Regions from separate parts of the Austwickia chelonae genome, predicted to be linked through region 2. Evidence: riboswitches for the same ligand, from Rfam matches in the RefSeq annotation. Region 2 holds a riboswitch; the other holds the start of a gene.
The links. A riboswitch is a leader RNA that binds a small molecule or an ion and turns the genes downstream of it on or off. The one in region 2 is predicted to bind cobalamin.
Positions count from the first base shown of each region.

Region 1: another riboswitch for cobalamin. It lies ahead of DX923_RS12395 (ribonucleoside-diphosphate reductase subunit alpha); the one in region 2 lies ahead of DX923_RS10770 (putative cobaltochelatase).

Region 1 is NZ_CP031447.1:2,803,824-2,811,337, reverse strand. Features, by position in the region: gene DX923_RS12410 (lipase family protein) at 1-721, opposite strand, end outside; gene DX923_RS12405 (cation diffusion facilitator family transporter) at 1,517-2,437, opposite strand; gene DX923_RS12400 (ArsR/SmtB family transcription factor) at 2,434-2,856, opposite strand; cobalamin riboswitch at 3,094-3,305, shown strand; gene DX923_RS12395 (ribonucleoside-diphosphate reductase subunit alpha) at 3,418-5,961, shown strand; gene DX923_RS12390 (ribonucleotide-diphosphate reductase subunit beta) at 5,943-7,037, shown strand; gene DX923_RS12385 (cytochrome c biogenesis CcdA family protein) at 7,121-7,514, opposite strand, start outside.
Region 2 is NZ_CP031447.1:2,439,049-2,446,562, forward strand. Features, by position in the region: gene cobA (uroporphyrinogen-III C-methyltransferase) at 1-46, opposite strand, end outside; gene cobO (cob(I)yrinic acid a,c-diamide adenosyltransferase) at 43-654, opposite strand; gene DX923_RS10770 (putative cobaltochelatase) at 654-2,873, opposite strand; adenosylcobalamin (AdoCbl) riboswitch at 2,942-3,023, opposite strand; gene DX923_RS10775 (MarR family winged helix-turn-helix transcriptional regulator) at 3,158-3,589, opposite strand; gene DX923_RS10780 (alpha-amylase family glycosyl hydrolase) at 3,779-6,028, shown strand; gene DX923_RS10785 (sugar ABC transporter substrate-binding protein) at 6,097-7,395, shown strand; gene DX923_RS10790 (ABC transporter permease subunit) at 7,395-7,514, shown strand, end outside.

The DNA.
Region 1 (7,514 bases), 360 kb from region 2:
TCACCTTGAGTTCGGGGGCCCAGCTGGAGGCGAGTTCGGCTGCTGAGGCGGCGGCGCCACCGCCTTGGGAGTAACCGGCGATCCCGATCGGAGCATCGGGGTCGAGCCCGGCGTCCCTGACTTTCAGGGCGGCCCGGGCGATGTCGAGGACGGCTCGTCCTTGGGAGACCCGGTTCATGTAGGTGTGGGTGCCGGGGGTGCCCAGCCCTTGGTAGTCGGTCATGGCGACCGCGTAGCCGTCTCGGAGGAGGTTCCAGTAGAAGAGCTCGTCGTAGGCGAGGAGTCGTGCGGAACGGCGGGAGGGCGCGCAGCGGTCGGCCATGCCCTGGGTGACCGGGGCATAGGCGATGACCGGTCGGGGGCCCTTGCCTTTCCAGGGGGTGGCCGGTACGACGAGCATTCCGGAGATGGCGACGGGTGTCCCGCTGCGGTCGATCGAGGAATAGAGCAGGCGTGTCGAGTGGTAGGCGACCGATGCCACATTGAGCGGGTCGATGCCTCGTCGGGCATTTTCCCTGCGGATGATGCTGCCGGGCTTGGCCGGAATCTGTTTCGGTGGTTCGTAGAAAGCGGGGCGGCTCGCTTCGGCCACTCCCGTGACCGTCGAGGCGCCGGAGGTGCCCGGAGGCTTCCGGATCTCGGCTGCGGAGGCGACGGGTGCGATACCCGTCAACGCTGTCGCGGAGACGACAAGGCAGGCGAGACCTCGTGCAATGCGCATATGGCGTTCCTTTTTCCGTTTTTACCCATGCCCATGGGTGGGGTGACCCACGGCTCTGCTTCAGTGCGGGCGCGAAGCCGGGATTTCACTGTTTTCGTCGTGGGTGAACGTGAGGAAGTGAGGCACAGTGCACCTTTTGTGATAAATGGCGTTAGCGATGATGCTCCATGTATCACATAGGAGCGCTGCGTGGGCATCGTAGCACCGGTTCTGACCAGCGAATTTCTGGGCCCCTCAGGTGCTTTCGGGAGAGTTCACATATTTTTCTAAAAAAATTTACGGCTATATCTATAAGGGCGGGCTTCGCTCTGTTTCGAAGTGGGCTTCCCGTAGTTCTAGGTGAGGAATTAGTGAGCCATGATTCGGTCGATGGGCGCAAGCTGCTGATATCAGCTCTAGTACTGATCTCCTGCGGGGGTGTGAGGCTTTCTTTTACTGTCCTGCGGGCAGATAAATTTCCGAATTGCCTTGCAGTGCAAGGGAATAGCCGCCATCAACGGCAAGGTGGCCCGGGGTGGATGAGGGGGCCGGCGGGGGGGCTGGAGGACATCTCGACGGAGATGTCTTTCGACGGGGTGGGATTGTTCCCGTGGGGGGCGGCCCGGCGGTGAGTTCTGCGGCCTACGCGGATCTGCCGGGTGTCTTTCGAGTTCGCGGGAGGCCATCAGGCCCCCTGTCCATTAGCGAAAATGAAAATCTTTTATTGACATGCCGGTGAACTTGCAGGGCGGCGGCTCGGCCTGCGGGAGGCCTGGCCGAGCCGCCTGGGAGTGCTGCTCATCTCTCCGGGACTGCTCACCAGTCTGCGCCCAGGCACTGAGCGCGCTCCGTCGTCTCCACCTGGAGGGTGGCATGGGCGATGTCGAACTTCTCCCGCAGCATGGCGCTGGCCAGGGTCAGGATGTCTGCTTTGTGTTCGGCCGTGGTGACCAGATGGGCGGTGGCCACATTCATGCCGGAAGTCAGCTGCCACAGGTGGAGGTCGTGGACCTCGGTGACCTCGGGGACCTCTTCCAGAGCTTTCTGGACCTGAAGGGGTTCGATGCCCGCGGGGGCGTGCTGCCCCAGAACGGCAAGAACCTCCTTGCCCAGGGCGCAGGCGCGCACTGCCACGAAAAGGGCAATGGCCAGTGCCACGCCGGTGTCCCACCAGGGTGACCCGGTGAAATGGACGAGGGCAGCGGCCACGATGACGCCCACTGAACCGAGCGTGTCGGCCAGGACCTCGAGGTAGGCGCCTTTGACATTGAGGCTCTCTCCAGCTCCGCTGTGCAGCAGAGCCAAGCCGATCACGTTGACCACCAGCCCTAGCGTCCCGACGGCCAGCATGGTGGTCGAGGCCGGTTCGTGGTGCGCGCCCAGGCGGGCGATGGCTTCGACGGCGATGTAGGCCGATACCCCGAGCATGATCATGACGGCCAGGCCGGAGGCGAAGACCTCGGCCCGGTAGGAGCCGAAGGTCCGTCGCCCGGTGGTGTCAGGGCGGGTGGCGATGCGGGAGGCGACGAGTGCTGCTCCCAGAGTGACCACATCCGCCGCCATATGTCCGGCGTCGCTGATCAGCGCAAGGGATCCTGCGGCGAGGCCGGCGACCAGTTCGACGACGAAGAAGGCGGCGATCAGGGCGAAGGAGACCGCCAGGCGCCATTGGTGGCGCCCAGTGGCTGAAACGCTGACGGCGTGTCCGTGCCCATGTCCGTGCCCATGGCCGCTCATCGCGCGTCCCTCAGCTGCTCGCTGCGGCCCGTGCTGCTCTCGGAGGAATGTTCGTGCAGGGTGTGTTCGCGGGTGACATCGAGCAGCATCCGGACGTGGGCGTCGAACAGCCGGTAGAAGACATTGCGACCTTCGCGACGGCCGGCGACGACACCGGAGGCGCGGAGCAGCCGGAGTGCTTGGGAGACAGTGGTTTCGGTTGTTCCGGTGGCTGCGGCCAGGTCGCAGACACACAGCTCGCCGCCTTCGAGCAAGGCGTACAGGATCCGGGTCCGCGTGGCATCGCCGAGCAATTTGAACAGGGCGCTGACCCGGGTGATCTCCTCCTCTGCAGGGATCTGTCTCGCGACGAGACGGACCTTGTCCGGATTGGCCGAACCGGTCGCGCAGCCATCGAGCCCCCGAACGGTCTCCGACATGCCTACCTCCAATGAACGCTACATCTGAATATCTGAACAGATGATAGGTGATGCTGAGGGGCGAGGGAAGGGCCTACTTATGGAACCTGTTGGCCTGCTGTCTTTTTCGCCGGATTCATCCGAGACGTTCTTGAGCTGGTCGTTGAGTTCGCGGGGGATCTCTCGGTGGACTGCAGGAGTGCTGAGGCTTCGACACGCCAATATCTTCGGGTTTTTTTCTTCGGCACCACAACATGTAGGGTTTGTGTCGCTGGTGGTCCGCGCTCGTCGAGCGTGGGGAAAGAGGGAACCCGGTGTGAATCCGGGGCTGCCCCGCAGCGGTGAATGGGAACGACACCCGTCAAGAGCACTGGGCGACAGCCTGGGAAGCGACGGGCAGTAGGCGGAGACGGCGACCAGCCCGAACCACGCCCATGAGTCCGAAGACCTGCCTCCGGTGCGTACGGCGACAGCCCTACGCGTCCACGGCCTCGAGGGAGGGCCGGGCGACACCCCGCGCGGCCATGCCATTGCGCGCCCGTCGTCCCTACCCCGCGGCCTCGACCTGCGAGGAGACAGACGATGACGAGCACCACCGCCCCGCCTGCACCACCGTCGACCCAGCGCGAGGAACCCATCACGGGCCTGCCCGAGATCACCGTCACCGCAGGCGACGGCAGCACCTCGCCTCTCGACCGGCCGCGCATCCACCGGCTCCTCGACCAAGCGACCCACGGCATCTCCGATGTCACCGCTGAACCCGTCCTGCGCGAACTGCGCCGCACCGTCTACGACGGCATCACCCAGGACGAACTGGCCACCGCGCTCATCCTCGCCGCTCGCACCCTCGTCGAACGTGAGCCCGGCTACTCCCAGGTCGCAGCCCGGCTCCTCCTCGACCGGATGCGCACCGAAGCCCTCAGCCACCTCGCCGGAACGCCTCGACAGCTCACCGCCGAGGAGATGAACGACGAATACGCCAGCTACTTCCCGATCTACCTCCGCAGGGCGGTCGATCTCGGCCGGGTCGACCCCGAACTGCTCACCTACGATCTCGACCGCATCGGCGCAGCCCTCGACGGCACCGCCGACCTCGACTTCGGGCTCCTCGGGCTCCAGACCGTCTACGACCGCTACGTCCTGCACGAACACGGAACCCGCTTCGAACTGCCCCAGGCCTTCTTCATGCGAGTCGCCATGGGACTCGCCCTGCGCGAGGACGACCGAGAGGCCCGAGCCATCGAGTTCTACCGGATGCTCTCCGGTTTCGACCTGATGACCTCCACGCCCACCCTGTTCAACGCCGGGACCACCCGCCCCCAGCTCTCCAGCTGCTTCCTCACCACCGTCGCCGACGACCTCGACGGCATCTTCTCCTCCTACCGGAACAACGCCCTCCTCGCGAAGTACTCCGGCGGACTGGGCAACGACTGGACCCCCGTCCGCGGCCTCGGCGCCCACATCCACGGCACCAACGGGCGCAGCCAAGGCATCGTCCCCTTCCTGAAGATCGCCAATGACACCACCGTCGCCGTCAACCAGGGCGGCAAACGCAAAGGCGCCGCCTGCGCCTACCTGGAGACCTGGCACATCGACATCGAGGAATTCCTCGACCTGCGGAAGAACACCGGCGACGACCGCCGCCGCACCCACGACATGAACACCGCCCACTGGATCCCCGACGAATTCATGCGCCGAGTGGAATCCAACGGCTCCTGGACCCTGTTCTCCCCCGACGAGACCCCCGACCTGCACGACCTGTACGGCGAAGAATTCAGCCGCCGGTACGCCGAATACGAGGCCGCCGCCGACCGCGGCGAACTCCGGCTGCACCGCAGACTCCCCGCCAAGGACCTGTGGCGGCGCATGCTCACCATGCTCTTCGAGACCGGCCACCCCTGGATCACCTTCAAAGACCCCTGCAATGTGCGCTCCCCCCAAGGACACACCGGGGTGGTGCACTCCTCCAACCTGTGCACCGAGATCACCCTCAACACCACCGCCGACGAAGTCGCCGTCTGCAATCTCGCCTCGGTCAACCTCGCCCGGCACATCACCCCCACCGGACTGGACGTCGACAAACTCCGGCGCACCGTCCGCACCGCAGTACGCATGCTCGACAATGTCATCGACATCAACCACTACACGATCCCCGAGACCCGCCGCTCCAACCTGCGGCACCGCCCGGTCGGCCTCGGGCTCATGGGACACCAGGACGCCCTGTTCACCCTCGGAATCCCCTACGCCAGCGACGAAGCCGTCGACTTCGCCGATTACTCCACCGAGACCCTCAGCTACTTCGCCATCGAAGCCAGCGCCGACCTCGCCGCCGAACGCGGCAGCTACCAGAGCTTCGACGGCTCCCTGTGGAGCCGCGGCATCCTGCCGATCGACTCCCTCCAACTTCTGGCCGCCACCCGACACGACGGCGAACTCGACATCGACACCAGCCACACCCTCGACTGGGACCGGCTGCGCACACACGTCCGCACCAACGGGATGCGCAACTCCAACGTGATGGCCATCGCCCCCACCGCCACCATCAGCAATATCTGCGGAGTCGCCCCCTCCATCGAACCCCAGTTCCAGAACCTCTTCGTCAAGGCCAACATGTCCGGCGACTTCACCGTCGTCAACGCCCACCTCGTCGGCGACCTGAAAGAACGCGGCCTCTGGGACGACCGGATGATCGCCGACCTCAAGTACCACGACGGCGCACTCGACCGGATCGACCGCATCCCCGACGACCTGCGACGCATCTACGCCACCGCCTTCGACATCCACCCCCGCTGGCTGATCGCAGCCGCCTCCCGACGCCAGAAATGGATCGACCAAGCCCAATCCCTGAACCTCTACGTCGCCGAACCCAGCGGACGAGCCCTCGACGAACTCTACCGCTCCGCCTGGAAATCCGGACTGAAAACCACCTACTACCTGCGCGCCCGCGCCGCCACCCAGGTCGAGAAGTCCACCCTCCGAGGCACCGACGGTCGCCTCAACGCCGTCTCCCCAGCGGCGCTCGCCGCCCCGGTGCCGGCTGCCGGGCCGGTCGAGATCCCGGCCGGACCCGCCGTCGCCCCGGCCGCCTGCTCACTCACCGACCCCGAATGCGAGGCCTGCCAGTGACCGCCACCCAGAACGCCCAGGACAGCGCGTCCTTCGACAGCCTGCACGTCCAGGACGTCGGCCGGGTCCACGTCGACGACAAGGCGATGATCAACGCACGTTCCGATGTCAACCAGCTCCTGCCCATGAAGTACGGGTGGGCCTGGGAGAAATACCTCGCCGGCTGCCACAACCACTGGATGCCCACCGAGGTCGCCATGCAGGCCGATATCGCCCAGTGGCGCTCGCCGGACGCCCTCACCGACGACGAACGCCTCATGCTCAAACGGAACCTCGGGTTCTTCGCCACGGCGGAATCACTCGTGGCGAACAACATCGTCCTGGCCGTCTACCGGCACATCACCAACCCCGAATGCCGTCAGTACCTGTTGCGTCAGGCCTTCGAGGAAGCCGTGCACACCCACACCTTCCAGTACATCTGCACCAGCCTCGGCCTCGACGAGGGCGAACTGTTCAACATGTACCGCGAGGTGCCCTCCATCACCGACAAGGATGCCTGGGCGTTGAAATACACCCAGAACCTGGAGTCGGACACCTTCGCCACCGGCACCGTCGAGGCGGACCAGGCCTTCCTGCGCGACCTCGTCGCCTTCTACGTCGTCTTCGAAGGGATGTGGTTCTACACCGGCTTCGCGCAGATCCTCTCGCTGGGTCGCCGAGGGAAGATGGTCGGTATCGCCGAGCAGTACCAGTACATCCTGCGTGACGAGTCGATCCACCTGAACTTCGGCATCGACTGCATCAACCAGATCAAACTGGAGAACCCGCACCTGTGGACCGTCGACTTCCAGGACGAGGTGCGCACCATGTTGCGGGAGGCCTGTGACCTGGAGATCGCCTACGCCCGCGACATCATGCCGCGCGGCATGCTCGGCATGACCGTCGCCCACGTCGAGCAGTACATGCACTTCATCACCGACCGCAGGTGCGGACAGCTGGGCCTGGCGCCCCTCTACGGCGAGGACGAGAACCCCTTCCCGTGGATGTCCGAATCCATGGACCTGGTCAAGGAGAAGAACTTCTTCGAGACCAGGGTCACCGAATACCAGACCGGCGGCTCCCTCTCCTGGGACTGAGCCCGGTCGGAAAGCGGCCCGCCCTCACCCCTACGCGTCGGGTGTGAGGGCGGGCTCGCGCGGTGTCCGGGGTCGCTGGTGTTCTACCGTTTCCGCGCCCAGACCACCAGGACCACCGCGGCGACGAGCACGATGGCGATGACGTCGTACGAGCTGCGGGCCAGCGCGGCGACCTGCTGCTGCAACCAGTCCTGAGTGCTCACCGGAACCAGCTCGGGCATCGTCAGTAGCCCGTCGGTGGCCCAGAAGAGCACCCCCAGGGCCACGATCAAGGCCCCGGTGAGCAGCGATGTCGAATGCAGCTCCCGCCCGAAGACCCGCACCGGGCGTCCTCGCAACGCAGCCCGGGAATGATCGCTCATCCGGTGCCAGGCTGCGGCGATCAACAGCAGCGGAACAACCATCCCCGCGCCGTACACGGCGAGCAGCCCGCCGGCAGCAACCGTGTTGCCACGCGTCGCAGCCAAAGTGAGCACC
Region 2 (7,514 bases):
GGAGTACCCGCCTTCCGGAGACTTCCAGGTGAAGTGAGCCGGTCACCACTCGATCCCCTTCTGGCCTTTCTGCCCTTCGTCGAAGGGGTGTTTGATCTTGGTCATCTCCGTCACGAGTTGCGCGATCTCCAGGACGGGTTCGGGGCAGCGACGGCCGGTGATGACGACATGTTGGTGGCCGGGGCGTTCCTGCAGGGTGGTGACCACGTCGTCGACGTCGATCCATCCCCAGGCCATGGGGTAGGTGAATTCGTCGAGGACGTACAGCTGGTGGGTCTGGGCGGCGATCCGGCGTTTCACTTCCGTCCAGCCTTCTGCGGCAGCGGCGGCGTGGTCGACCTCGCTGCCTTCTTTACGGGTCCAGGACCAACCCGAGCCCATCTTGTGCCATTCGACAGGGCCACCTTCGCCGGTCTGTTCGTGTACCCGGTGCAGGGTCTCGAAGACGCTCTGTTCGCCGATCCGCCATTTCGCGCTCTTCACGAACTGGAAGATCCCGATCGACCATCCTTGGTTCCAGCCACGCATCGCCATGCCGAAAGCGGCGGTCGATTTGCCTTTTCCCTCGCCGGTGTTCACGGCCAGGATCGGGCGGTGGCGCCTCTCCCGCGTCGTCAACCCGTCCTTGGGGTCGACGACGATCTGCCCCTTCATCAGGCGACATCCTTTCTACTGACGTGGCTCCGTGGAGCCCCCGGGTGACGCTGCTCGTCGGCCCGGGCATGACGGTCACGAGTGTGTTCGTGGACCACGTTCACGATGGCATTCGCCGCGACCTCGTCGAGGCGCAGGTATTGCGCGTCCAGGTGGGCGGCGAGGCTGGCTGCCATTCCCAGGCGGACCCGTCCCGATTCGCAGTCGACCACCACGGTGTCGATCTGGGCGGCGCGTAGCTGGTCGGCGACGGCTTGGGCTCGGGGGCGGGCGTCTCGTCCGGAGGTGGCCCGGCCGTCGGTGACGACGACCAGCAGTGGGCGTCGGTGCGGGTCGCGGAGCCGTTCGAGGGCCAGGACCCGTCCGGCTTCGAGGAGCCCTTCGGCGAGGGGGGTCCGTCCGCCGTGGGGAAGGTCGGCCAGGCGGCGGGCGGCGATGTCGACCGACGAGGTGGGTGGCAGGACGAGTTCTGCGTCGTCGCCGCGGAAGGTGATCAGACCGACCTTGTCGCGGCGCTGGTAGGCGTCGAGCAGGAGCGCGAGAACGGCACCTTTGACGGCGCTCATCCGTTTCCGGGCCGCCATCGATCCCGAGGCGTCGACGGCGAGGAGGACCAGGTTCGATTCGCGGCCTTCGGTGCGGGACCGGCGGACGTCCTCACGGTGGAGGACGAGGGCGTCGCCTTCGCCGCGGCCTCGGCGGGGTTGGTGGGGTGCGGCGGCCCGGATCGTGGCGGGCAGGTGGATGCCTCCGACACCGGGAGCTTGCCGGGCCTGGTCGCCTGAGCCCGGGGCCACACCGATCACTTTGCCGACGCCGGTCAGGGCGCGGCTTCGTTTTCCGGCGGTTCCTCGTCCGGTGCCGCGGGCGGTCATCAGGCGGGCGCGGAAGGGGGCGTCGGGGACGGCGGTGCCCTGCGCGGTAGCGGCGCCCGGGACCGGGGTGTCCGTGGCGGGGGTCTCGGTGTCGCCGGGGTTCTCGGCGGTCGCGGAGGCTGGTTCGACGGACGGGTTTTCCTGGTGGGAGGCGTCCGTGCTCTGGGGTCCGTCTCCGGCGCGGGGCGCGGCCGGGGCGGGGTTCTTCTCCGCGTTGTCGGCTTCCGGTCCGGTGTCGGCTTCCGGTCCGGTGTCGGCGGGGTCGTCCTGCGGAGGTTGCGGGCCATGGCCGTCGGGGTCGTCCTGCGGGTCTTCGGGCTCGTCCGGTCCCAAGAGTTGTTCGAGGAGGTCTTCGTCCAGGCCGGGGGCGTCGAAGGGGTTGCGGCGGCGACGGTGTGGGAGTGCCAGCCGGGCAGCAGCCCGAATGTCCTCTCTGGTCACGGTGTCTCGTCCGGCCCAGGCTGCATGAGCGATCGCGGCACGGGCGGTGACCAGATCGGCACGCATCCCGTCGACGTCGAAGCCGGAACAGACCCGGGCGATGGTCAGGAGGGCGCTGTCGCCGAGACGGACTCGGGCGACGGCTTGTTGGGCGGTGGCGATCCGGTGGCGCAAGTCCGTCTGGGCGTCGGCGTAGCGGCGGGTGAAGCCGTCGGGGTCGGCGTCGAAGGCCATCCGTCGGCGGACGACCTCGACCCGGACGGCGGGTTCCCGGGGTGCGCTGACCTCGGCGGTGAGCCCGAAGCGGTCGAGCAGTTGGGGTCGCAGTTCGCCTTCTTCTGGATTCATCGTGCCGATGAGCATGAGGCGGGCGGCGTGGCTGAGGGATACACCTTCGCGTTCGACGGTGCAGCGGCCCATGGCAGCGGCGTCGAGGAGGAGGTCGACCAGGTGGTCGTGCAGCAGGTTGACCTCGTCGACGTAGAGGATGCCGCGGTGGGCGGCGGCCAGCAGACCTGGTTCGAAGGCGGTGCGGCCTTCACCGAGTGCTTGTTCGAGGTCGAGGGAGCCCAGGACGCGGTCCTCGGTGGCGCCGACGGGTAGTTCGACGAGCCGGGCGGGTCGGGTGGTGGTGCGGTCGGGGGCATCGGGCCCGGTGTGCGCCGGGTGGGGGCCGTCCGGGCATCGCGGATCGGGTTCCGCGGGGTCGCAGGCGAATCGGCAACCGGTGATGACGTCCTGGTCTGGCAGGAGGGCGGCGAGCCCGCGGACGGCGGTGGATTTCGCGGTGCCCTTTTCGCCGCGGACGAGGACCCCGCCGATCTCCGGGGAGATCGCGCACAGGGTCAGGGCCAGGGTCATGTCGTCGGCGCCGACGACGGCGGCGAAGGGGTAGGTCGTCATACCGGGCCTCCTGCGGGTGCCTCGCCCGCTCTGGTTCGGGCCGGAGACGGGTGACATCTCCGGCAGCGGGATAGACGTCCTGACTCACGGCGTCGAGCTACCGTTCACAGTGGCGGGACCGTTCCGGATTCGCACCGGATTCCTCCACCCTCGCCGTGGCGATTCTCGCATGACGCCGACAGGTTGTCGGCATCGTCAGTGGCAGCGGGCCCGTGGTCGGGTCGGTGGCTGCCGGTCGGGTCGTGTTCTGCGTTGTCGATCGGGGGCGTGTCCGCTCGGGGTGGTCACTCGGCGAGGTCGGCGGCCAGGACGATGGCGAGGCGGTCGACCAGGCCGGTCAGGGTGCGCAGCTCGTCCGGGTCCATCCCGGTGAACCGGCGACGGTCGGCGGCGGTGACGGCTTCGCGGGCGCGGCCCAGGGTGGCGCGCCCTTCGTCGGTCAGTTGGACGAGGACGAGTCGTTGGTCGTCGCCGTGGCTGCCGGTACGGATCATTCCGACGTTCTCCAGGCGGGCGACAACCCGCGAGGTGTTGCCCCGGGTGCAGAGCATCCGTTCGGCGAGTCGGCTGACGGGCAGTCCCTCGTCCGGCCCGTCGTCGAGGGTGCGGAGCATGGCGTACTGGGTGGTGGTGACGGCTTGGGCGGACAGGGCCCGTCGTTCTCCGTCGTCGAGGAGGACGTACACCCGTTGCAGTTGTCGGGCCAGATCGGTCATGGGCCGCTCCTGGATGCGTGGGGGGACGGCCGACGCGCGGATCCGGTGAGCGCGAAATCGTGGACGGGACGGGCCGGTCGTGCCTATCGTGCTTTTGGTGACTAGTAATCAAACTAGCATCACGGCATTTCCGCCGACACGGCAGCGACCGAGTCCCCACCGGCCGCCCTCCTCCGAGGAGCAGCTCCCATGCCTCACCGTCGCGTCCCCCACCTCCTGATCACCCTCTGTCTCGGCGCGACCGGGCTGACCGCCGTCACCACACAGGCCGCCCAACCCGCCACGGACGGGCCCGACCGCAGCGCTTCCGCGCGCGCCACCGAAAGCCACCGTCGCATCGGCGACACCCTCGCCGACGACCTGACCGGGTCGGTCATCTACCAGGTCGTCACCGACCGCTTCGCCAATGCCGACCCCACCAACGACGCCCCGGCCGCCAGCCCCGGCACCGCCAGCCCCGACAGATCCAACTGGCGGCTCTACTGGGGCGGCGACTTCGCCGGAGTCGCCGCGCGCATCCCCTACCTGAAAGGGCTCGGAGTCGGCGCCCTGTGGATCTCACCGCCGGTCCAGAACATCCCGGTGTCCGTGCCCGCCAAACCGACCCCGATGGCCGGCTACCACGGCTACTGGGGCATGGACTTCTTCGCCCCCGACCCCCACTTCGGCTCCTGGCAGGACTTCGACCGGATGGTCGCCACCGCCCACGACGCCGGGATCAAGATCATCATGGACTGGGCCCCCAATCACACCAGCCCCGCCGATGTCGCCGACAGCTCGTACGGCGTCGCCGGACGCCTCCAACGCGCAGGGCAGACCCTGGCCACGTACCACGACGACCCCGAAGGGTACTTCCACCACCACGGTGGCATCACCGACTACCAGGACCTCTACCAGGCCCAGTACCGCAATCTTTTCGACCTGGCCGACCTCGCGCAGGAAAAACCCCAGGTGACCACCTACCTGAAGGAGGCCGTCGACACCTGGCTGGCCCACGGCGTCGACGCCATCCGGATGGACGCCGTCAAACACATGCCCAGCGGATGGCTCACCGGATACACCAACCACATCCAGTCGCACCGAGGCACCTTCGTCTTCGGCGAATGGGCCGACCCGTCCTCCTCCCCCTTGTGGAAGGACCAGGTCACCTTCGCGAACACCAGCGGGATGTCCCTGCAGAACTTCGACCTCAACTCCGCCCTGCGTGCCGGTTTCGCCGAGGGACGATCCCTACGGGCACTGGACGCGACCGTCTCCCGACAGCAGTCGTCCTTCACCTATCCGCACACCCTGATCAACTTCGTCGACAGTCAGGACATCCCCCGTTTCCTGTCGATCAATCCGGACACCTCGCTGCTCGACCAGGCCACCGTCGCCGCGATGACCCTGCCGGGTATCCCGTCGATCTACTACGGCGACGAGTCCTATCTCCATGACGACGCCACGAACCCCTTCGGCCAGGTCGGTGGCGACCCGTACAACCGGCCCATGATGGCCGGGTTCGACCAGGGCACCCGCAATGCTGCGATCGTCCGGAAGCTGTCCGAACTCCGCCGGAACAACCCCGCACTCCGTTTCGGGCGCTCGACCCAACGATGGCTGGACGACGACATCTACGTCTACGAACGACGCTTCGCCGGGAACACCGCCCTCGTCGCCGTCAACAAGAGCCGGACCGAAGAACGACTGCTCTCCGGGCTACGCACCGCACTACCGCCCGGGCAGCACCCCGACCGTCTCGGCGGACAGCTCGGCGGAGGCACCCTCACCGTCATCGGCGACGGCGACGGCGACGGCGACCAGGACCATCCCACCGGTGAATACGTCCTGCGCCCCGGGCAAGCCGCCGTCTGGGCCGTCACCGCGCAGGACCCCGACGGCCCGCAGATCGGCAGCATCGGCCCCACCGCCGGGCACGCCGGCAGCCGCACCGCCCTGACCGGGATCGGTTTCGGCCAGGACCACGGCCAGGTCACCGTCGGTGGACGCCCCGCCACCGTGAACTCGTGGGCCCCCCACCGGATCGAGGTCGTCCTGCCCGACGGGGTCGCTCCCGGGCAGAGCACGGTCGAGGTCAAGGATACTCAGGGCCGCGGCGGGAACAGCATCCCGTATCTCGTCCGCACCGGACCACTCACCCCGGTGACCGTCACCGTGACCGGTGCGCCCCTCGGCCCCGGCGACCAGCTCTTCCTCACCGGTGATGTCGCCGAGCTGGGCTCCTGGAGCACCGACCCTCCGGCCTGCCCCGGGCCGATGCTCTCCCCCGGTGACGGCAGCCGGACGCTGATGGTCGCGCTGCCTGCCGGACGCCATGTCGAGTTCAAAGCCGTCGTCCGCCGCCCGGACGGCTCCCTCACCTGGGAGAGCGGGGAGAACCACCGCTACGACGTGCCGACGAGCGCGACCGGAAGCAGCACCATCGCCTTCCGGCGTTGAGCACCACCGCCCCACACCGCACGACGAACGGAACAGCACAGCACACCACCCCTCGAAGGACGAAAACCATGCATGCACGCAGCAGCGCCGCTGCCATCACCCTGACCGCTCTGATCCTGGGCGTCTCCGCCTGCGGCGGAAACAGCCGGCAATCTGCCGGTGGGAACGAGACCCACACCGGGTCGACCACGCCCGCCCAGCTGTCCACCAAGGACCCTGCCCGGGACGCCGACGCCGACCTGGTCATCTGGTGCGACAACCAACGCGCCCCCGTGATCGCCGGCTTCGCCAAGAAGTTCGCCGACGAGCAGAAGATCAAGGTCGCCGTGCAGGTCGCCACCGACGTCCGCCAGGCCTTCACCGACGCCACCAAGGTCGGCAAAGGCCCCGACATCGTCGTCGGCCCGCACGACCTGGTCGGCCCCTTCGTCCAGAATGCCGTCGTCAAACCGGTGAACCTCTCCCCCGACACGGTGCGCAGGTTCAACCCCGACGCCATCGCCGGGGCCACCTTCGGCGGCCAGCTCTACGGCACGCCGTACGCCGTGGAGAACATCGCCCTGGTCCGCAACACCACCCTGGCGCCGGAGGCCCCGGCCACCGTCGACGACCTGGTCGCCCACGGCAAGAAAGTCGTCGCCGACGGTCGGGCCAAGATGCCGCTGATCCACGTGGTCGGCAAGGTCGGTGACGCCTACTACGTCTACCCGTGGCTCGCCGCGTACGGCGGTGGCTTCTTCGAACGCAAGGACAACGGCGAGTACGACCCGGCCAAGCTGACCGTCGCCAGCCCGGGTGCGATCAAGGGTGCCCAGCTCCTGGCCCGCCTGGGGCAGGAGAAGGTCCTGTCCACCAATGTCGCCGGGGAGAACGCCGACGCCCTCTTCGACGCCGGCGACGCGCCGTACTTCATCACCGGCCCCTGGTCGATCGACAAGGCGAAGAAAGCCGGCATCAAGTACGCCATCAGTAACCTTCCGGTCGCTCCCGGCGGAGAATCCCTGAAATCGCTGCTCGGCGTCCAGCTGTTCTACGTCTCGGCCAAGGCGAAGAACTCCGCCGTCGCCGAAGAGTTCGTGACCTCCTTCGTGCCCCGCAAGGAGACCCAGATCGGGCTCTTCGACGCCGGGCGACGCCCGCCGGCCCTGACCGAGGCCTACGAGGAGATCGCCCGACGTGACCCCGACGTCAAGGCCTGGCACGAGGCCGCCCGTGGCGGAGCCCCCATGCCGAACATCCCTGCCATGAACGCCGTCTGGGGCCCGCTCGGCCAGGCCTCGGCCGATGTCATCTCCGGCGCGGCCCAGCCCGCGGAACGCTTCGCCGCCGCCGCCACGGAGATCAGCACCGCGATCGCCCCACGCTGATGACCCCCCGCCGGTACCTCGTGCGCGGGCTGATCTGGCTCGCGATCGTCGCCGTCCTGCTGCTGCTCGCCAGGATCGCCCACTCCTTCGTCGCCTCCGGGCGCTGGATCGGGGTCGTC